4 regions of the Castellaniella sp. UC4447_H14 genome follow, and region 1 is predicted to be linked to each of the others. Evidence: riboswitches for the same ligand, from Rfam matches in the RefSeq annotation. Region 1 holds a riboswitch; each other region holds the start of a gene.

Region 1 (5,568 bases):
CAGGCCCGAGGTGATGAGTTTCTGGCCGCTCATGAGAAAGGGCCCGATGGCGACACGCTGGGCATCCCACAGTGCCGGCCCGAGCATCGGGTACGGTCCGACGATGCGGTTGACCAGATTGATGAGCAACAGCGACAGGCCGAAGGTGACGACCACGGCGTATTCGTCTTTCATGAAGCGCCACGAGCCGTAGCCGGAGTACATCGGCCGCATGAGCAGCCGCTCCGTGGCCCAGCCGATGAAGGCGCCTGCGACGGCTGCGACGGGCAAGGCAAGCCAGGGCGACACGCCCAGCCCCACGGCAATGAGCGTATAGGTGTAGGCCCCGATCATGTAGAACTCGCCATGGGCGAAATTCACGATTTTCAGGATGCCGAAGATCATGGTCAATCCGACCGCCATGAGCGCGTAATACAGGCCGGTGATCAGCCCGGTGACGAGTAGGTCTAGCTGCAGCACGATAGGCGTCCTTTTCTCCGGCCCGGACGGCCGGGGACCGGGTGCATCGGCTCGCCCGCGAGGGGGCGGCCGGTGTCACGAGCTTAGTTGGCGGGCTGCTGGAGCTTGCTCACGTCGATCGGCTGGCCGGGCGCCTGGACGAGCACCGTTTTGGCAAGCGGCTGGTCGACAGCCGTGATCTGGTAGGTCACGTAGGGAATGTCCACCCATTGCTGGAAGGTGATCCCGGGTTTTTCGGAGAACTTGAATTCCCCGCGCACGCCCTTGAAAGTCCCGGTCTGCAGCGCCTTGATGATGGCCGCGTGATCGGTGGACTTGGCCATCTCGATGGCCTGTGCGATCACAAGGATCGAATCCGCCGCCTGGAAGGTCAGGCGGTTGGGCCCATGCTTGAACTGGTCTTCGTAGGCTTTGGCCACGTCCTTGCCGATTTGCGGCATGGGCATGCCGGGGTGGTACAGCCCGAAGGAGATCATGTATTTCCCGGCGTCCTTTACGTTCTGCCAGAAGTCGGGATAGTCGGAGATGCCCCCGCCGTCATAGAACCAGGTCTTCTTGCTGGGAGCAACCCCCTGCTGGTAGAGCTGGTTCATCATGATGTAGGCCGCCGGCGGCAAGGCCATGTTGGCGACCATATCCGGAGGATCGGCGCGCAACGCGAGGACGGTGGGCGTGAAATCCTTGCTGGCGCGGTCCAGCGTCAGGTACTTGTATTTGATGTTGGGAGAATGTTCTGCCAGCAGCTTGCCCAGCACCTTGGCCTGTCCGATCCCGTAGTCGGTGTTTTCAGCCAGGGCGACCACGCTCTTGACCTTCATGGCCGCAATGGTTTCGGCCATGGCGGTTGCAACGTGCGTGTTGTAATTGGCCGGATTGAAGACCTCCGGGTAGCCCTTGGTACGGATGTCGTCGGACCAGCAGTTGGTGTCGATGTAGGGAACCTTGTAGCGGTGCACGACTTCGATTTCAGCCAGACATACCGAACTCTGGTGCCCGCCTGCTATCGCCACGACCTTGTTCGTGGTGATGAGCTTTTCAACGGCGGCGCGTCCCTTTTCGGGGATGCCCTGATCGTCCTCGTAAAGAAGCTTCAGGGGACGGCCCAGAACGCCGCCCTTGTCGTTGATCATCTTGGCCATGATGTCAAGACCGTGCTTGACTTCCGTGCCCTGGACCACCGAACCGGGGGGCGATTGAGTGAGGCTCACACCGATCAGAATCGGATCCTGACTCGCTGCGTGGCCGACGCCGGAGAAGCCCAGCATGGCCGCCGCCGCGGTCGCCAAAACGAAGCGTAGCTGTCTCATCGAAATCCTCCTGGGGAAATCGGCCGGGAAATTATTGTGTATGTCCGGTCCGACTGGACATGCTAGTCTTGCGCTATTTCCCCGTCAATACATAGGGTTATGGGTGGAACGCCCACTATGCCCCGTTATCGTCAAGCAATCGCACCGACGCGCCCAGCGTGGCGAAATCGAACTCCCGCATCGAGCGGCGCAGCGGACGCATGATCAGGATCACGACGACTGGCACCAATGCCGCCGCCAGGAACGACTCCAGCAGATGCTCGGGCTTGGCGCCGGGCAGCGGGAACAGGGACAGGCCGGCGACCAGACCACAAAGGGTGCCAGCCATGGCGGCGAAGCCGTCATGACGCTTGCTGAACAGGCCGTAGAAAACGGGAAAAGCCGCTGCGGAACACAGCAGGTCGGCCAACAGGAACAGGTAAAGCACGCTGAACCCCTGCGCCGCGACCACCACGACGGGAATCGCCAGCACGAAGATCAACCCCCGCGCCAGGCGCATCATGGTGGCACTGCCCGCACCGGGCAGCAACCTGCCCAGGTCAACGGCAATGAGACTGGAGACGGCGCTGATGGCGGTGTCTGAACTGCTCATCACCAACCCGAGGCCCAGGGGGATCAAGAGCAGCGCAAGCCACAACGAGGCGTGCGGAATCAGTACGCTGAACAAGGCCACGGAACTGTCCCCGCCCGGCGCCAGGCCGATGAAGGCCAGTCCGAACAGGCCCATCAGGAAGATGAACGGCCCGACCATCAAGCCGCCCAGCAGGAAGCCGGTGCGCATGGTGCGCGAGTCGCGCGCGGCGTAGATTCGCTGCCAGTTGCCCTGGTGAAACAGGCCGGTCAGAAGGATGGCCACGAAAAAGGTGAAGCCGGCCTTCACCCCCGCCGGATCGCTCAGGTCCAGCAGCCGCGGGGCCCGGGCGCGCAATCCCTCGATCGTGGGCAGCGCCCCGCCCGCCGTGTACCAGCCCAATGCGACCAGGAACAGCAGCAGCGGCACGATGACGATCATATGCACCCGGTCGGTGAAAATCGACGCGCGCAGGCCGCCGTAAGAAGTGTATATGAGAGTGGCGCCGACGACGACGATGGCCGTGGCCCAGATGGGAACCGGCGCGAGTAGCCGAACCAGCTTGCCCACGGCGGTGACCTCGGCCGACATGGCGATGAACAGATAGAACACCATGATGAGCAGCGCCAGGCCGTACATGGGCCGGCCATAGCGGGCAATGAGGAATTCGGTCAGGGTGTGGCCGTTGGGGATCAGTTCGCGCATACGCCGCCCCAGCGGGATCATGGCAATGCGCGGCGACATGGCGCCCAGCGCGTACCCAATGATGGCCGCCAGCCCGCCCCACGTTGCGGCCTGTGCGGGGGCGAACAAAATCCACGCCCCCAAGGTCGAAGCCATCAGGGTCAAGATGGTGGCAACGGCGCTCTGGCTGTTGCGGGCCGTGATGTAGTCTTCCAGGCCTTTCTTGAAGCGCCGGGTATACAGAATGCCCGCGGCGGCATAGCCGAACGCACAAAGAAGCAGCCAGGAAATGGCCGTTGAAGTGCTGAGCATGGCAAAAGTCCTTCCCATCAGTGAATTGGCGGGAAGAACGCGCCCAAGGGCGCTCGCGCATGACGCGATTCCTTCCCTTCGCCGGCATTACCCGGATCAGGTTCTAAGGGTCAGCGCGGAATTGGCGCAATCTCAGCTCGCTATGAGCTCCCCCAGGACTGGCGTAAGACTAAAAGAGCCGGGCCCGACTGTCAACGACGTTCGCCGAGTCTGTGTGGTAAATTGCGCAATAGCGACACGGGGTGTCCCGACGACGTCGGGGCTGAGACGACACCCGTAGAACCTGATTCAGTTCATACTGGCGGAGGGATGTTCGCGACGGGGCACATCGTGCCCGCGGTTCGGCCTTTCGCCTGCCCTGCGAGAGACATCATGCCCGGACCCAAACAAGCTCTACCCCTGAACGAACAAACAGTCCTCGTCACCGGAGGCGCGCGTGGCTTGGGCGCGCACATCGTACAGGCTTTCCAGCGCGAAGGTGCGCGCGTGATCGTCAATTATTTCCGTAGTGCCGACGCAGCCGCCGCGCTGGCCGCGCAGGCTCCCGACCGCACACTCGCCGTCCAGGCCGACGTGCGCGATGCGGGCGCCGTGCAGGCCATGGTCGGCCAGGCGAGCCGGCGTTTCGGAACGCCGATCAGCACCGTCGTCAACAATGCCCTGCCCGATTTCCAGTTCAACGGCGACCAGCGCCCGCACGCCGACACGCTGTCGTGGGAAAACCTCAGCCAGCAGATGGAAGGCACCCTGCGCGGCGCCCTGAACACCGTCCAGGCGGTGCTGCCCGGCATGCGCGCCGCGGGCTTTGGCCGGGTGATCAACGTGGGCACCAACCTTTTTCAGAATCCGGTCGTACCCTATCACGACTACACAGCGGCCAAAGCGGCGCTGCTGGCCTTCACGCGCACGCTGTCGCACGACCTGGGGCCAGACGGCATCACCGTCAACATGGTCTCGGGCGGCCTGCTGCGCACGACCGACGCGTCCGCCGCCACGCCCGAGGCCGTGTTCGAACTCATCGCTGGCAGCACGCCCCTGCGGCGCGTCACCACCCCGACGGAATTCGCCGACGCGCTGCTGTTCTTCGCATCGCCCTGGTCGCGTTCCGTCACGGGACAGAACCTGGTGGTCGACGGCGGCCTGGTGCACAACTGAGCCGCAAGAGCACCATGCTGCACCTTAATCTCTTCATATTCGGCTGCGGACATCATCGGGCGGCCTGGCGCCATCCTGCCTCGGCTGTGGAACGCCTGGGCGACATCGGCTACTACGAAGAACTGGCACGCATCGCAGAACGCGGCAAGCTGGACGCGATCTTCTTCGCCGACGGCGCCTCGGTCAGCCACATCGAGGACGGACCGCGCTGGTATCTTGAGCCGCTGACCATGCTGGCGGCAATCAGCCGCGCAACCGAGCGCATCGGCCTGATCAGCACGGTTTCGAGCACCTTCTATACGCCGTTCCACGCGGCACGCCTGGTCGCTTCGCTGGACCATATCTCGGGCGGGCGCATGGGCTGGAACGTGGTGACGTCGATGTTCGACGCGGAGGCGCGCAATCACGGCTACGAAGCCATGCCCGATCACGCCTGGCGCTACGGCCGAGCAGAGGAATTCATCGACGTCGTGCTGCGGCTGTGGGACTCGTGGGCCGACGACGCGCTGTTGCTGGATCGCGCACAGGGCATCTACGGGGAAGCCGACCGAATCAGGCCCATCAATCACCACGGCACCCATTTTCTGGTGGACGGCCCGCTGACCGTGCCTCGTCCCCCGCAAGGCCATCCCGTCCTGTTCCAGGCAGGCGCGTCCGCCGAAGGGCGCGACCTGGCGGCCCGCCGCGCCGAAGCCATCTATGCGGTCGCCTACGATCTCCCGGCTGCCCAGTCCTACTACCGGGACATCAAGCGCCGCGTCTGGGAAGCCGGCCGGACGGAGCCGGTACCCATCATGCCCGGGCTGGTGGCATATGTGGCCTCGACGGAAGCGGAGGCCCGCGCCAAGCAGCGCGAGCTCGACGAGCTGCTGCCATCGGAGGCATCGCTCAGGCAACTGGGCATGTATCTGGGCCAGGACTGCGGGGACTGGGACCTGGACGCGCCCGTCCCGCCCCTCTCACCGCTGTCGGCGTTCGAAGGCCCGAAAGGCCGTTACGCCACGATCCTGCGCATCATCGAGGCCGAACGGCCCACCGTGCGCCAGCTACTGGGGCGGCTGGCCGCCGGCGGCGGACATT
Region 2 (5,568 bases), 770 kb from region 1:
GCGCCGTCGTCCAATGGCTGCGCGACGGCCTGCGCGCCTTCGTGCATAGCAGCGACATCGAGGCGCTGGCCCGCAGTGTCCCGGACGCGGGCGGCGTGACGTTTGTCCCCGCGTTCACTGGGCTGGGCGCGCCATGGTGGGACGCCGAGGCCCGCGGCACCATCACGGGGCTGACGCGGGGCACCACCATGGCGCACATTGCTCGTGCGGCGCTGGAGAGCATCGCCTACCAGAGTGCCGCAATGCTGCAGGCCATGAGCCGGGACGCCCAGGCCACGGACGCAGCGCCGCTGGAAGCCTTGCGCGTGGATGGCGGCGCCTGCGTCAACGATCTGCTCATGCAGTTCCAGGCGGACCTGCTGGGCATTCCCGTGCTGCGTCCCACCATGGTGGAAACGACCGCCTTGGGCGCCGCCTTCCTGGCCGGCCTGCACGCGGGCGTCTATGCCGACACCCAGGAGCTGGAATCGCTCTGGCGGGTGGAGCGCCAGTTCGATCCGGTCATGCCGCACGACGAGGCTGCCGACCGACTGGCCGCCTGGGATCACGCCATACGGCAGGCCTGCACCCGCTAAAGCAGCACCGTTCCTTATAGAATGGAGTCACCCACAGTCATCGTCCGCCTCGCGTGCCACGGGACACCATGCTGAAAAACCTGATCCTGATCGTCGCGATCTTCGTCGCCATCTTGCTGGCCCTGACGTTCGGCGAAGCCGTCTTTCACGACATCTTCGCCTGGATCTCCACCCTCACCGGCGTCCTGATTCGCAATTTCAGCGACCTGTTCGCCGTGGTGGGGAACTATCTGCGTGCGCACACCGGCAAGGTCCTGCTCGCCATCGCGCTCACCGTCCCGGCCAGTCTCTGGGTGCTGCGCTCGCGACGCGGCGCGCTCGGCCACCCGGCCACGCAGCGCCGGATAGCGATCATCCTGGCGCTGTTCCTCGGCTGGCTCGGGGTACACCGATTCTATCTGGGCCAGGTCGGCTGGGGAGTCGTGCTGCTGGTGATCGCCTGGATCTTCCTGCCGCTCGCCGCCGTGATCGGGCTGATCGACGCGATCCGCTACCTGTTCATGGACGAAGAAACGTTCGCCGCCACACAGCTTTCCTGATGCGGCGATGGTGACTGCAGAGTCCTGCTCCTACCGCGTCGTTGAATCCCCCGCCGGCCCGGCACGTGGCCCGCTGGCCGATGAGAAGCTGCTGCCGCTGGCCGTCGACGGCGCCGCCGCCTGCATGTGGCAAGCGCCACAAGGGCTGGTCGTGCCACGCACCTATGCAGCGCACCCCGGCTTCGACGCCATCCGGTCCGAGCTGGCCGGCCAGGGCTGGCCCGTCCACGTGCGCCAGTCGGGCGGCGGCGTCGTTCCCCAAGGAACCGGCATTCTGAACATCAGCCTCGCTCAGCGCTTCACCGGTCGCCCGATGGATCATGCCGACGCCTTCTACCGGCATCTCTGCGCCCTGCTCCAGATCAGCCTGCTCACTTTCGGAATCGAAGCGCGCGCTCAGGCCGTGGAGGGTTCGTTTTGCGACGGCCGCTACAACCTGGCCGCCGGCTCTCCGGCCCGCAAGGTCGTGGGCACGGCACAGTTGTGGCGTCACATCCCGGGCCACGACTTCACGCATCAGGTCGCGATCGTGCATGCGATGGTGCTCGCCCAGTGCGATACCGACGAGGCCACCGCGCGGGCCAACCAACTCGAGGCGGCCCTGGGCTCGGGCCGGCGCTACCAGCCGGAAAGCGTAGCGTCGCTGGACCACTGGCTGCCCGACTCCCGCCGCCCCGGATTCTGCTCAGCCCTGGAAGATGAACTGCTGGATCAGCTCCGCACCTGGCCGACGCTGTGACATGTCCGCGGCCAGACGTCCGGCCTTGCGCCGGGCGCAATGCGCCGACGTGGCGCGTCCATGCCACAACGTGCTTGCCGCGCTTGCCGCAGTGCGGAGACACTCCTAAAATCACCGAAGATTTACCATACGAGCATCGCTAGGGGTGCCGCTCGCGCGGCTGAGACAGTCCCTTCGAACCTGATTGAGATCATCCTCGCGCAGGAAAGCAGCTCGCCATGGCGACGCTTGCCGTCGCCGCGCGCCTGCTTCCTGGCTTTTCCGACAGGCGCACCATGAGTCCGTCCGCTTCAATTCCATCATCCGACACCATCCCGGCCGCCGAGCGCGTCTTTGGCTGGCGCGAACACATGTCCCTCTGGTTCAGCCTTGGTGTGGGCCTGCTCGTCATGCAGGTCGGCGCCTACCTGGTACCGGCACTGGGCACGCGCGAGGCGCTATGGGCCGTCGTCGCAGGGTCCATCGTCGGAGCCGGACTGCTCGCCTGGGTTGCCCGCATCGGATGCGAAAGCGGGTTGTCGAGCGCCGGGCTGATCCACGCGGTCTACGGGCGGCGATTCGCCCACCTGCCGGTCCTGCTCAACGTCATCCAACTGGTCGGCTGGGCTACCTTTGAACTGGTCGTGATGCGCGACGGGACACGCGCCATCAGCCGCCGGGCCTTCGGCATGGATCCAGGCCTGATTCTGCCCACCCTGCTGTGGGGCCTGATCGTCATGGCGCTGCTGCGGGGATCCATGGTGACGCTGGTACGACGCATTGTCAGCCGCGTGGGGCTGCCGCTGGTCATCCTGTCCCTGCTGTGGCTCTCCGCACAATTTGCCCTGAAGCTCGACGCCCAGGGACTGCACACCCTATGGCAGCGCGCCGGGGACGGGAGCATGAATACCTTCCAGGCACTGGACCTGGTGATTGCCATGCCGGTCTCATGGCTTCCGCTGGTAGCGGATTACGCCCGACACGGCAAGAGCGCGAGCGGCGCACTGGGCGGCACCTGGCTGGGTTATGCCATTGCCAACATCTGGTGCTACGCCCTGGGGGTGCTGGTCGTCACCGTAACGGGACCGAACGTGGACATGGTGAGCGCCCTGCTGCTGGCGCAGGGGGGCCTGATCGCGCTGGGCCTGATCCTGGTCGATGAGCTGGACAACACCTACGGCGACCTGTATTCCGGATCCGTCTGCACCCAGAGCCTGTTCGCGTCGATCAGCGTGCGGACCTGGAGCACAATTCTGGCCGCCGTGTCCATCGTTTGCGCGATGGTGCTGCCCATGCACAGCCTGGAGCCGTTCCTGCTGACGCTGAGTTCGGTCTTCGTGCCGCTTTTCGGCGTGATCCTGGGGCGCCTGGGCACGCATTCTGCCTATCTGTCCGGTACTCCTCGGGCGATCCACACCGCTCCGGCCGTGATCTGGGCGCTGGGCATTGCGTGCTATCAGGGGTTGGCCCTATGGGCCCCGCAATACGGCAGCGCCCTGCCCACCCTGCTGCTGACCTTTGTCCTGGGAGCGGCGAGCGCGCGCGTGGGCGCGCGCGCCACCCAGGCCGCACCGCAATGATTCAACCCTTCTCGGGGTCCTTCACCGCCTCGTAGGTGTGGAACTCGACGTTCTGCAGGACGCCATTGACCCGCTCCACGCGACGGATGTAGACGTTCTGGACGATGTCGCGGGTTTTGGGATCGATCAAAACGGGCCCCCGCGGGCTCATCCACTTCATGCCCTTGACGGCCGACATGAAGGCGTCCCCGCTGGCATCGCCGTTGGTTTTTTTCAGGGCCTCGTAGATCAGATTCATGCCATCGTATCCGGCCACCGAGATCATGTTCGGGCGCACCCCCGGATACGCCTTCATATAAGCGGCGACATACGCCTTGTTTTCCGGCGAGTCGTGCGACTGCGCGTAATAGTACGAGGTGATGATCCCCAGCGCGCTGTCGCCGATGGCATCGATCATGTCCTCGGTCGTGATGTCGCCTGTCGCCAGCAACTTGATTCCCGTCTTGTCCAGGCCGCGCTCCTTGTAGCCTTTGGCGAAGGAAATCCCCTGATCACCGTTGGGGATGAACAGGAACAGGGCATCCGGCTTGGCGTCCTTGATTTTCTGCAGGAACGGCGCGAAGTCCGGGCTGGTCAGCGGCGTGTGCAATTCGCCGACGATCTCGCCGCCGGCCTCCGTAAAGGTCTTCTTGAACTGCTTGGCGGCATCATGGCCGGGGCCGTAGTCCGCGACGATGACGTAGACCTTCCTGACGCCGTTTTCCTTGGCCCAGGTGGCCATGGGCGCGGCAACCTGCGGCAGCGTCGTCGAGGTCCGCGTGATGTAGTCGGACTTGGTAGTAATGGCGGAGGTGGCCGCGTTCATCACGACCATGGGCGTGTGGGTCTCCTGGGCCAGCGGTGCCGTCGCAAACGCGCCGGGCGTCAGGCCGAAGCCCGCCAGCACGTCGACCTTGTCATTGATGAGCAGGCCTTGGGCCTCACGCTTGGTGATGGTGGGATTGACGCCGGTATCGTCCTTGACGATCAGCACGACCTTGCGTCCCGCCACCGTATCGCCATGCTGCTGAACGTACAGCTTCACGCCGTTCATCATCTGCTGGCCGGTCGTGGCAAAGGGCCCCGAGAGCGGAACGACGAGCCCGATCTTCAGGTCCTTGGCCTGCGCCAGGCCGGGCGCTACCGCCGCGAAACATACGGCGGCAAGCGCCATTTTCAGCTTCAACATCCGAATCATGTGTAGTCTCCTCTGGGATCCTCTATCCCACCGACTGACTGTAACCCGGGCCGCGCACTGGGAACTGCCGGCGTTCCCGCCGCTGGCCCTGAAAGACCCTAGGAGAATCCCTGACTCAGCGCCTCTGGGCATCGATGGGAAAGTGCGTCAAATCGGAGCGCGGCCGGGCCAAACCTTCCCCACCATGTCGCATCCAACCTACAATGCCTTCGCCCCTGGCTGCATCTGGAACGAACCCTCAAGGAAATCCGATACCCATGGAATGGAAAGTCGCGCTGGCCGAAAGCGGTATGTGGCTCGTCAAAGCCTATGTCCTGACACTTCTGGTCGGGGTCTTCGCCACCTGGGGCCTGGTGCGATTTACACGATGGGGCAATCAGTTCTGGCAATTGACGGCCGCCTATTTTTCTCCGCGCCGAAGCTGGAAGCCGATCGCGGGGCTGGCCTTGATCCTGCTGCTGACGCTGGCCGCCGTGCGCGTGGATGTGCTGTTTTCCAACTGGTACAACACCATGTACAGCGCACTCCAGAAGATGGACGAGGCTGGCTTCTGGGCCGCCATGCTGCTGTTTGCGATCCTCGCCACGGTGCATGTCGTGCGCTCGCTGTTCGACTTCTACGTGGAGCAGGCTTTCGTGGTCCATTGGCGCGAATGGCTGAACGAACGCATGCTTGTGCGCTGGATGGAGCGCCAGGCCTATTACCGTTCCCTGTCGCTCAGCCACCTCGCCGACAACCCGGACCAGCGGATCCAGCAGGACATCACCAATTTTGCGCAGACGTCCATGACGCTGGCTGTGGGGCTCATCAATTCGCTGGTGTCGACCATCGCATTCACCGCGATCCTCTGGAGCCTGTCCGGCCCCATGACGGTACTCGGGTACGAGATTCCGCGGGCCATGGTATTCCTGGTCTTCATCTACGTCTTCATCGCCACCATCCTGGCGATCTGGATCGGGAAGCCACTGATCCTGCTTAA
Region 3 (5,568 bases), 530 kb from region 1:
GGCGAAATCATGATGAGCGCTGGCCCGTAGACGTGGGCCGTGAGCGAGAGATATTTCTGCAGTTGCCAGATCTTCACCGACACCAGCACCGAAAGGGGATTTTCCTGACCGTCGATGGTGCCCTGCTGCAGGGCCGTCGCGACCTCGGGCCAGGCCATCGGAGTGGCCAGCACGCCCAATTGGCGGAAAGCTGCGATGTGAATCGGGTTTTCCGTCGTACGGATCTTCAGCCCCTTGATGTCCGCCGGAGTCTTCACGGGCCGGACATTGTTGGTCAGATGGCGGAAGCCCTGCTCGCCCCAGGCCAGTGCCACCAGGCCGCGCTTGGGAAACTGCGCCAGCATGTCCTGGCCGATCTTGCCGTCCAGCACCTTGCGCGCATGCGCGAGGTCGCGAAACAGGAACGGGATGTCGAACACCCCAGTCTGCGGTACGAAATTCAGCGTCGCACCGGTGGAAACGATCGCCATGTCGATGGTGCCCAGCTGGAGGCCTTCGATGACCTCGCGCTCGCCGCCGAGCTGGCTGTTCGGAAACTGCTGGATCTTGAAGGCGGGGTCGCTGGCCGCCAGCGACTTGGCAAACGCCGCCGCCGCAACGCCATAGTGCGATGTCTCCGACAAGGCATAAGCCATCTTCAGCGTGGTCTGCGCCAGAACGGGCGTCGCCGCCGCGCCCACCAAGGCGGCGGCCGCCAGCCAACGAATCAATCCCGTTCCCCTTGCCATTTCGCAGTCTCCTTGTGACCTTTATAGCTTCCCGCTATGACGCGCGCCTGTTGAATCGACCAGGACGGTGCGCAAAAAGTTCGGAATATTCAAACACGATACGCGCCGCCCCGCAACGCGGAAAGCGGCGCAAATAGCCATCCGAGCCGGCCTTATAGGGTAATTCCGCATTGCAGCATGCGTGTTGCGAAAGCCACCCTTCGACACGGACGCTACACTAGTGTGCCGTCCGGTTTGCCGGTGCGCGCGAATGCGCCCGACGGCACACTAGAATAGCGGGGTTCCCTCCACTCTCTACGCACATCACGCAACCCTGAGCCGCAGAATCTCAGCCGCCTGATCCGGAACCGCCCCATGCCCGCCCATCATTTCATCGACAACACCCCCGTCCCGGCTTCCGACGGCCGGACGATTTCCGTGATCGATCCGGCCGACGGGCAGCCTTTCGACGAGCTGGCGCGCGGCTCGGCCGATGACGTGCATCGCGCCGTCGGGGCCGCACAGGCCGCCATGGGCCCGCACCTCAATGGCCCCTGGGCCGTGACCTCCGCCCGGGACCGGGGCCGTCTCCTGGCACGCTGGTGCCAGGCCGTCTTGCAGCACGCCGACACACTGGCAGAACTGGAGGGCCGCGACACCGGCAAGGCGCCGTCCACGTCCCGCAACGATGTCCTGGCGCTGGCGCGCTACCTCGAATACTACGCCGGGGCCTGCGACAAGCTGCACGGCGAAACCCTGCCCTACGAAACAGGTTACACGGTACTCACGATCCGCGAGCCGCACGGCGTCACCGGCCACATCATCCCGTGGAACTACCCCATGCAGATCTTCGGGCGCAGCGTGGGGGCGGCGCTTGCCGCCGGCAACGCCTGTGTCGTCAAGCCGGCCGAGGACGCCAGCCTCTCCACGCTGTACCTGGCCGAGCTGGCCGCGCAGGTCGGCTTCCCCGCCGGCGTATTGAACGTCGTCACGGGGTACGGCCACGAGGCCGGCGCGGCGCTGACGGCGCATCCGGGCATCGCGCACATTTCCTTTACGGGATCCACGGTCACGGGCCAACGGGTCGCCGAAGCCGCCGCCCGCCGCCACTGCCCGGTGACACTGGAACTCGGCGGGAAGTCGCCGCAGATCGTGTTCGAGGACGCTGACCTGGACGAGGCGCTCCCGGTCATCGTGAACGCGATCATCCAGAACAGCGGCCAGACCTGCTCGGCCGGCAGCCGCCTGCTCGTCCAGGAAAGCATCTACGAAACGTTCATTGCACGGATTGCGGAACGCTTCCGCGAGCTGCGCGCCGGCCCTCCTTCCCGTCATCCGGACCTGGGCCCGCTGGTGAACCGGAAACAGTTCGAGCGCGTTCGCCAGATGCTGAACGTGGCGCGCGAGGAGCGCCTGACGGAGGCCGCGCGCGGGCGCATCATGGAGGGGGCGCCGCCCACCGGCTACTACCAGGAAGCCGTGCTCTTTCGCGATGTACCGGCCGATAGCGCGCTGGCCCGCCAGGAGATCTTCGGTCCCGTGCTGGTCGCGCAGCCTTTTCGTGACGAGGCGCACGCGCTGGATCTGGCCAACGGCACCGAATACGGCCTGGTCGCAGGCGTCTGGACCCGCGATGGCGCGCGCCAGCTCAGGCTCGCCCGCCAGCTTCGCTGCGGCCAGGTCTTCGTGAACAATTACGGTGCCGGCGGCGGGGTGGAACTGCCTTTTGGCGGCGTCAAATCCAGCGGGTACGGAAGGGAAAAAGGCTTCGAAGCACTGCTTGGCTTCACCGTACTGAAAACCGTGGCGATCCACCACGGCTGAGACACTAGAGGAGGAAGCATGCGTCTACAGGACAAAGTCGCCATCGTGACAGGTGCCGGTTCGGGATTTGGCCGGGGCATTGCCGCAACATTCGCACGCGAAGGCGCCCGCGTCGTGGTGGCCGACATCAACGAAGCGGCCGGCCAGGAAACCGTGGCCCGCATCCAGGCCGCCGGCGGACGGGCCCATTTCGTCGCCGTCGACGTCGCGAACGCCGCGAGCATGGACGGGCTGCGCGACCAGACGCTGGCGCACTATTCCGCCCTGCACATCGTCGTCAACAACGCCGGCACCACGCACCGCAACCGCCCCATGCTGGAAGTCAGCGAGGCCGAATTCGACCGCATCTACGCGATCAACGTAAAAAGCATCTTCCTGAGCGCGCAAAGCTTCGTGCCGCATTTCCGGCGGCAGGGCGGCGGGGTCTTCGTCAACATCGCCTCCACCGCCGCGATCCGGCCGCGCCCCGGCCTGACCTGGTACAACGGCACCAAGGGCGCCGTGGTCACCACCAGCAAATCGATGGCGGCCGAGCTGGGCCCCGACCGCATCCGCGTCAACTGCGTGAATCCGGTGATCGGAGCCACCGGCCTGCTGGCGGACTTCATGGGACAGCCCGACACCCCCGAGAATCGCGCCACGTTCGTGGCCGGCATCCCGCTGGGACGCTTCTCCACGCCGGACGACGTGGCCAACGCCTGCCTGTACCTGGCTTCCGACGAGGCCACGTTCATCACGGGCGTTTGCCTGGAAGTGGACGGCGGCCGCTGCGTGTAGCCGGCCGTCCTTACCTGTCAAAACATAGACCGTCGCGCGAAAAAACCGGACTTCGCCTGCGTCGGGGTTCCGAGACCATGCGGGACGGCAGATCCGCGAATCTGCTAAAGTGCTCCCATGACATGGGGTGCTCCCTGCTCTTCCACCAACGGCCACATGGCCGGACAGCGATGACAGTGCGCTGAGAACAGACCCATCGAACCTGATCTGGTTAGCGCTAGCGTAGGAATTGTCATGGCTCTGGATTTGCCTGCTCTGCACGCGCGGCTGCGCGCCGCTGCGCCTCTCATTCAGAACATCACCAACACGGTCGTCCAGCAATTCAGCGCCAACGTGCTGCTGGCCGTTGGCGCCGCACCTGCGATGCTGGACCACGAGGCCGACGCCGGTCAGTTCGCCCGGCTGGCGGACGGCATCCTGATCAATTTAGGCACCGCCACGAGCCACCAGTTGCTCGCGGCCGACGCGGCCGTTCGTGTCGCCCGTCAACTCGGCAAACCCTGGGTGCTGGACCCCGTCAGCGTGGGCGTTATCGATTTTCGGACGACGCGCATCCAGCAAGCGGCCGAATGCCATCCCAGCGTGATCCGCGGCAATGCCTCGGAGATCGCCGCCCTGGCCGGCCAAGGCGCCGGCGGGCGCGGCGTGGACGCGACCGACGAGGTCGACGCGGTACTGGTCGCGGCAATGAGCCTCGCCCAATCCACGGGAGCGGTGGTGGCCGTCTCGGGCGCGCGCGATGCCATCGTCGAAGTCTCCGGCAGTACCGTGCGCCTGGCCCGCGTGGGTGGCGGCCACCCGCTCATGCCGCGCGTCATCGGCACTGGCTGTTCGCTGGGTTCGCTGACGGCGGCCTACCTGGCGGCCCAGCGGGCCGCAGACGGAACCCGGCTGGCCAGCGATTTCGAGGCCACGATCGCCGCGCACGCCCATTTCAAGCTCGCGGGCGAAGCAGCGGGCAAGATCGCCGCGGGTCCCGCCAGTTTTGCCGTGGGCTTCGTGGACGCGCTTTATGCCCTGCAATCCATCGACCTGACGCAAGCCGACGTGCATCTCGAGATCCGCGAGATGCCCGAGACCTGCGGCCTCTAGCACGATGCAGGACCCGATCCAGGCGGCCGACTTCACCTTCTTCTCGACGCTGGCCTCGGCCGGCAACCTGAGTGCGGCCGCACGCGAACTGGGCCTGACGCCGGCTGCCGTGAGCAAGCGGCTGTCCGCGATGGAGCGGCGCCTCGCGATCCCTCTCATCCGGCGGACCACGCGGCGCATGATGCTCACCCCGGAAGGCGAGGTCTACCTGGAACACGCCCGCCGCATCCTGGACGAAATCGACACACTGGGCGAACTGCTGGGCGGCGCGCGCAAACGCCCGACGGGGCTGCTGCGCGTCAATGCCACTCTCGGATTCGGCCGAAGCCATGTCGCGCCCATCATTTCGCAGTTCGTGTCGGCCTACCCCGGGGTTTCAGTGCGGCTCCAGTTGTCCGTGACGCCCCCGCCCCTGACCGACGATGCGTTCGACGTGTGCATCCGCTTCGGGGAGCCACCGGACGCCCGGGTGGTGGCCCGTCTATTGGTGGCCAACCGCCGCCTGCTGTGCGCCTCGCCCGGGTACCTGAAGCGGCACGGGGTGCCGCTCGTCCCCCATGACCTCATCCGCCACAACTGCATCGGAATCCGTCAGGGCGACCAGGCATACGGCGTGTGGCGTCTCTCCAGCGGGCGGGAAGCCACCCGCAAGACCGAGACGGTCCGCATCCACGGAAACCTCGCCACCAACGACGGGGAGATCGCCGTCAAATGGGCGCTGGACGGCCACGGCATCCTGATGCGGGCCGAGTGGGACATCCGGGAATACCTGGCCGACGGCCGCCTGCAAACCGTCTTGCCGAACTACACGACCCCCGACGCGGACATCTACGCGATCTACGCCCAGCGGTACAAGCTGTCCACGCGTGTGCGGACTTTCGTCGATTTCCTGGCGGCTGCGCTGAACCGCCTCGATTGACGCGCCGGCGGCCAGTGTCCCATTCGGTCAATCCTGATGTTTGAATTCGGCGCCTGCGCCACCCATACTGCCTTGCACATCCTCGTGATAGCCCTTGCCATCACTGCGGTTCGCGCCTTGTCTGGATGGCGCATGCATCCGAATTCAAGGACACAAACCGACCGAACGGGACACTAGGCCGCCGCAACCAGATCCGCGATCGCCTGGCCCATGATCTGGGTGCTGGCCTTCCCGCCCAGGTCGGGCGTG
Region 4 (5,568 bases), 1.4 Mb from region 1:
TCCGACTACCATGACGAGCCCCACGACGAGCCTGAGCCCGACCCAGTGCCATCCCAGCACGAACCCCATGAACACGAGTGTGGCGGGATTCAGCATGGTATTGCCCAGCCAGTAGGCCGCTGTGCTCCCCGGGGCCGCGCGGCAATCCCGCAATCCGTTCACGACCGGCGCCGAGCAGCAGGTGCACATCATGCTGGGGATGGACAGCAGGGTGCCCGCCAGAATGCTGCCGGTGCCCGAGCCGCCGAGCCAGCGCCGGATCCAGTCCGCAGGCAGGAGGGCCTGCATCGCGGAGCCCAGTAGCAGGCCCAGCAGCAGCGCCTTCCAGATGGCCGCCCCGTAGGACATGGCATAGCCCAGTGCGGCCTGGAAAGAAGGGGGCGGCAGTTCTCCGCCCGGTCCGGCCAGGATCGACTGGCCGATGGAATGCGTTTGGGCGGCCACGAAGGCGCGGTCGTAATAGGGCGACCATTTGACGGCGAACAGGCCGATCAGTGCGATCAGCAGAAAAACAGCAATTCCCCAAGCGGGATGCAGGGCGTGTCGAGTGCTGGCGGAATGAGTCACAACGGATTGTCTGGGGGTGGAACGCAGGCGAAATGTTAACCCCATTGTGTCCCGGCGCTACGATTGGTCATTCCTCATACCATGCGTAGCAATATCACTGTGGACGACTGCCTACACTGAATGGCCGTTTCCGCCCGTCGGTAATCGGAGGTTTCCGTGATGCGCTATCGGGCGGATGTACTGTTGGAGGTTTTGAAAAAGATGAAGAATATCCTTTTGGCGGCTCTGCTCGCCGCAGCGTCCGTGCCCGCCGTAGCCCAGGTCGGTGTGTCCATCAGCGTCGGCGAGCCCGGCTTCTATGGCCAACTCAATATCGGCGGAGCGCCTGCCCCTGAACTGATCTATCCCCAGCCCGTGGTCGTGGCCCCAGCGCCTCAGTTCGTAGGTGCCCCTCCGATCTATTTGCGCGTGCCGCCCGGCTATGCCCAACACTGGAGCAAGCACTGCGCGCGGTATGGCGCCTGCGGCCGCCCCGTTTATTTCGTGCGCGATGACTGGTACGTCAACCGTTATGTGCCGTATTACCGCGGGCACCGCGGCGAGTATGCGCGGGTCCATGAGCGCGGACCGGAGCGCGGGCACGGAGCCGAATACCGGCACGATCATGGCCACGGCCATGGCGAAAGCCACGATCACGGGCGGTACGGGCATTGAATCCGCTTATGTGATTTCGTGACATGCGTGTCAGTTGGTGTGAAAGCAGGGCGGGCGGCGGAGCTGTCGAAGGGCCGCCGTACGCCTGTGAATAGACCCGTTGAGGCATGCCAACCGGGCGCGAAATTGTTACAGCTTGAGCGACGTATCGCAGGGCGGCGATGATACCTTAAAAGCAGCCCCGGTAGCAGTAGGGATAATCACGATGAGGAGAGCCCATGCTGTACTACGCAGTAGTCTTTTTCATCATTGCACTCATCGCCGGTTTCTTCGGCTTCTTCGGTGTTGCGGGTTTGGCTGCAGAGATCGCCAAAATTCTGTTCGTCATCTTCGTCATACTGTTCATCATTTCGCTGATCTTCGGTCGGCGAAGGGGCTGACGCGCAACCGCACAGGCTGGCGGGGGTCTGCCTGCCAGTTCTGTCCAGATTCCATTTTTGAGAGGGATAAAACACTATGAAAATCGCCCGTCAAATTGCATTTTCCGTGGTCGCCGGTCTGGCAACCATCACCCTGGTCGGATGCTCGGTGGCCAACAAGCAGGAATCCGTTGGCGAATATGTGGATGGTTCCGTCGTGACCGCGCAGGTCAAAGCCAAACTCGCGAACGATCCCGATACTTCGGCGTTGGACATCAATGTGAAGACCATCCAGGGCGGCATCGTCCAATTGTCGGGCTTTGCCAAGTCCCAGCACGAGAAGAACCGTGCCGCCGAACTGGCACGCACCGTGAAGGGCGTGACTGAGGTGCGCAACAACATCACCGTGGTGCCTTGAGCGCCGGCGTCCTCGGCTTCGTCCGACCCTACCCCCGCGTCCGCGGGGGTTTTTTTGCACTACAATCCGTCCCGCTTCACTTCCGAAGCATGCTAGGGGTGCCGCATCAGCGGCTGAGATAGTCCCTTGGAACCTGATTGAGATCATCCTCGCGCAGGAAAGCATTCATGAAAGCACATACACTCGGCATTCTCATGCTGGGCAGCTTGGCCTTTGGCGCCAATACGGTTGCTCACGCGGACACTTCCTTCAATCTTTCCACTGTCTCGCTCTACAAGAGCAGGGGCGTGGACCAGGACGGGCGCGACAAGGCATTCCGGCCGGCCGTGCAGGGCGGCGTGGATTATGCGTCTTCCAGCGGCCTTTACGTCGGCAACTGGAACTCCACGGGTCACTTTGGCGACGCCCGCGTAGAGATGGACCTCTACGGTGGCTACAAGGCACAGATCAACAAGGACTTCGGGCTGGACGTGGGCTACATCCACTACCTCTACCCGAACGAACGCTCCTGGAACGATGGCGAAGCCTATGTCGGCCTCAGCTACCGTCAGCTCACCTTCAAGGCCTATCGCGGCATGCTCGCCAATGTGAACGAAGGCAACCTGTACTACCAGCTCGCATATTCATATCCGCTCACAGGGGCCGTGAGTCTGAATCTGGGGCTAGGCTACCTGGACTACCAGACAGAAGGCCTGAGCAACAAGACTGACTACAGCGCGGGTCTGAGCTATGCGTTTGCGAAGCACCTCACCGTCTCCGGTACGGTCGCCGGTGCCAATCACCGCGATCAGGTGGACGATGGATCGCGGGATACGCGCTTCATCGTAGGGCTGGGCGCCACGTTCTAGGCTCCCGGTCAGAACGCGTAGCTGCCTCCGATCGAAGACCGCATCTGCGTCTTTTGCTGGACGAGGGGGCTGTTGGCCGCCTCGCCCACGATCCGGCTGGTGCCAATGGAGCCAGTCAGGTTGAGGCGGTCGGTGACCGCATACTTCGCCCCGACGCGCAGCGATACGTCCTTGATCCCCGACGACGGCGCGTAAGCATCCACGCCGGAGTTCGCTGAGGCATCGGGGGACACTCCGAAGTAGCTGTCCATGTACTTCTGGTTGGCCCAACTGGTCGCCACGCTGGGGGTCAGCGTGAGCGCGGCGGTGGCGGCATAGGGATAGGACAGGCGGGCGTTGAGCAGCATCCCTCTGTCCTGGTGCGTTACAGCCTGGGTGGCCGACAGCTTCAGCACATACTCGGCCAGCCGCGTGGAGACAAACGCATGGGCCCCCACCGCGTCCGGCAGACCGCCGACGCCGTGGGGCATATCGTCCTGGTCGTAGCCCCACATGATGTTGGCTCCGACGCCCAAGGTCAGATTCGGGGTCTGGACCAGGTTCAGCCCCACGCCATCTCCGGTACTGTCATAGAAACCATCGCCGGTACGCGCGAAAAAGCGCCCCGACTGCGCATTGATGGCCGGAAATGGACGCGCCCTGTAGTCCCGCGCACCCTCATAGCTCGGCAGCACCGTCATCCCTCCTCCCAGCGCGATCTGGTCCGGGCCCTCGGCGCTTGCGGCGCCTGGAACAGCCAGGCCGGCCGCCAACAACGCGCAGGCCAGCAAAGTGGAACAGAGCCCCGTGCGGGCTGGGGCGGCAGGACGGCGCATGGAGAGGCCTCCGTGACATAGGTAAGGTTGTGTGACCGCATCCTAGTCCTCCCGGTTTCCGCCCGTCAAGCGCGGCATGCGCCCGTGCTCGGGCCTGCGGCGGCCATCGCGACCTTTTGCGGTCTCCACACTAAAATAGGTTGATGACAGTCAGGATCCTGCACACCGCCGATTGGCAGATGGGGCGCCAGTACGGGCGCTTTGCCCCCGAAGACGCCGTGGTCTTGGCCGAAGCTCGCTTTTCGACGGTAGAGCGCATTGCATCACTTGCGGTAGCGGAGGAGGCTGACGCGGTGCTGGTGGCCGGCGACGTATTCGATGCGCAGACCGTATCGGACCGCACCATTCGGCGGGTATTCAACGCCTTGCAGGGATTCGCCGGCCCCTGGATTCTGATCCCCGGCAATCATGACGCAGCGCTGGCCGAGAGTGTCTGGACGCAGGCGGCGCGCCTGGGCGCGATCCCGGCCAATGCGCATGTATTGCTGGAACCCGGCGTGTACGAATTCGCGGATTTGGGGTTCTCCGTCCTGGCGGCGCCGCTGACGCAGCGCCAGACGCATCTGGATCTGACCGACTGGTTCGATGCCAAGGAGACGGCGCCGGGCCTGCTGCGCATCGGCTTGGCGCATGGCAGTGTCCAAGGCATCCTGGCCGAAGACATTGATTCGTCCAACCCGATCGCGGCGGACCGCGCCGAGCGAGCGCGGCTGGACTATCTGGCGCTGGGCGACTGGCACGGCCTCAAGCAGATCAATGACCGGGTCTGGTATAGCGGCACCCCCGAATACGAGCGATTCAAGGACAACGGCGCAGGGCAGGTGCTGATGGTGGAACTGTCCGCTCCGGGGGAGCCGCCTGCGGTGACGCCGCACGCCGTCACGCAATACCGCTGGCTGTCCTGGCGGGAAGAGGTGTCCGTATCATCCAATCTGGAGCCTTTGCTGCAGCGCCTGTCGCACCTTGAACCCGATGTGGTGCTGGAGTTGACGGTATCGGGGCAGATTGATCTGGACGGAGATTCCCGGCTGCAGCAGGCGCTGTCGATCGCACAGGGCCAATGCCGCAGCGTCCAGTGTGACCGGGGTGCGCTCCGGCTGGTGCCGACGGAGCAGGACATTACCGCCCTGCGGGCGGATGGCTATTTGAGCGAAGTGATCGCCGATTTGCGCGAGCGCCAGGACGCCGCGGACTCCGGCTCCGCCGAGATTGCCCGGGAGGCGCTGGCGCTTCTGGCGGGTATGCTGCGAGACGGCGCCGCGGGGGGGCGGGCATGAAACTCAACCGTCTGCGCATCGAGCAGCTTCGTCAATTCCGGCAGCCGCTGGAAATCAGCGGTCTCGCGGCGGGGGTCAATCTCATCGTCGGGCCCAATGAATCCGGCAAGAGCACGGTGGTGCGGGCCATTCGCGCGGCTTTCCTGGAGCGCTACAAGTCCAGCAGTGTCGAGGACCTGCTTCCGTGGGGAGACAGCGCCGCCTCGCCGACCGTATCGCTGGAATTCGAGTGGCGGGGCGAATCCTGGAAGCTCACCAAGACATTCCTCAGGCGACAGCGCTGTGACCTGGAAGTCGCCGGGCGGCCCTTCAGCGGAGAAGCCGCCGAGGAGAAGCTGGCGGATCTGCTGGGTTATCAATTCCCGGGCCGGGGAGCCAGCAAGGCAGAACACTGGGGCATCCCCGGCCTTTTGTGGATCGAACAGGGCGCCGGGCAGGACATCGAACCTTCGGTCCGGTATGCGGGCGGTTACCTGAAGTCGGTGCTGGATGAGAGCCTGGGGGAAGTCGCCAGCAGTGCGGGCGATGCCTTGATGGCGCAGGTGGAGCAGGAATGGCTGAAGCTGTTCACCGCCCGGAAACGCACTCCCACCGGCGATCGTGCGGCGGCCTTGAAGGCGCTCGGCGAAT

The links. A riboswitch is a leader RNA that binds a small molecule or an ion and turns the genes downstream of it on or off. The one in region 1 is predicted to bind thiamine pyrophosphate.
Region 2: another riboswitch for thiamine pyrophosphate. It lies ahead of ACVCMJ_RS04515 (purine-cytosine permease family protein); the one in region 1 lies ahead of ACVCMJ_RS08135 (3-oxoacyl-ACP reductase).
Region 3: another riboswitch for thiamine pyrophosphate. It lies ahead of thiM (hydroxyethylthiazole kinase); the one in region 1 lies ahead of ACVCMJ_RS08135 (3-oxoacyl-ACP reductase).
Region 4: another riboswitch for thiamine pyrophosphate. It lies ahead of ACVCMJ_RS14785 (TorF family putative porin); the one in region 1 lies ahead of ACVCMJ_RS08135 (3-oxoacyl-ACP reductase).

The regions. Positions count from the first base shown of each region.
Region 1 is NZ_CM129666.1:1,691,610-1,697,177, forward strand. Features, by position in the region: gene ACVCMJ_RS08120 (branched-chain amino acid ABC transporter permease) at 1-459, opposite strand, end outside; gene ACVCMJ_RS08125 (ABC transporter substrate-binding protein) at 543-1,766, opposite strand; gene ACVCMJ_RS08130 (sodium:solute symporter family transporter) at 1,882-3,333, opposite strand; TPP riboswitch at 3,390-3,497, opposite strand; TPP riboswitch at 3,562-3,660, shown strand; gene ACVCMJ_RS08135 (3-oxoacyl-ACP reductase) at 3,706-4,488, shown strand; gene ACVCMJ_RS08140 (LLM class flavin-dependent oxidoreductase) at 4,503-5,568, shown strand, end outside.
Region 2 is NZ_CM129666.1:919,281-924,848, forward strand. Features, by position in the region: gene glpK (glycerol kinase GlpK) at 1-575, shown strand, start outside; gene ACVCMJ_RS04505 (TM2 domain-containing protein) at 644-1,114, shown strand; gene ACVCMJ_RS04510 (lipoyl protein ligase domain-containing protein) at 1,122-1,853, shown strand; TPP riboswitch at 1,985-2,077, shown strand; gene ACVCMJ_RS04515 (purine-cytosine permease family protein) at 2,129-3,412, shown strand; gene ACVCMJ_RS04520 (ABC transporter substrate-binding protein) at 3,414-4,589, opposite strand; gene ACVCMJ_RS04525 (ABC transporter ATP-binding protein/permease) at 4,847-5,568, shown strand, end outside.
Region 3 is NZ_CM129666.1:2,218,589-2,224,156, forward strand. Features, by position in the region: gene ACVCMJ_RS10690 (TRAP transporter substrate-binding protein) at 1-728, opposite strand, end outside; gene ACVCMJ_RS10695 (aldehyde dehydrogenase family protein) at 1,083-2,531, shown strand; gene ACVCMJ_RS10700 (SDR family oxidoreductase) at 2,550-3,308, shown strand; TPP riboswitch at 3,422-3,555, shown strand; gene thiM (hydroxyethylthiazole kinase) at 3,543-4,400, shown strand; gene ACVCMJ_RS10710 (LysR family transcriptional regulator) at 4,405-5,319, shown strand; gene ACVCMJ_RS10715 (tartrate dehydrogenase) at 5,493-5,568, opposite strand, start outside.
Region 4 is NZ_CM129666.1:3,068,373-3,073,940, forward strand. Features, by position in the region: gene ACVCMJ_RS14765 (permease) at 1-612, opposite strand, end outside; gene ACVCMJ_RS14770 (hypothetical protein) at 769-1,221, shown strand; gene ACVCMJ_RS14775 (DUF1328 domain-containing protein) at 1,440-1,601, shown strand; gene ACVCMJ_RS14780 (BON domain-containing protein) at 1,678-1,998, shown strand; TPP riboswitch at 2,083-2,175, shown strand; gene ACVCMJ_RS14785 (TorF family putative porin) at 2,166-2,846, shown strand; gene ACVCMJ_RS14790 (MipA/OmpV family protein) at 2,855-3,661, opposite strand; gene ACVCMJ_RS14795 (metallophosphoesterase family protein) at 3,805-4,938, shown strand; gene ACVCMJ_RS14800 (AAA family ATPase) at 4,935-5,568, shown strand, end outside.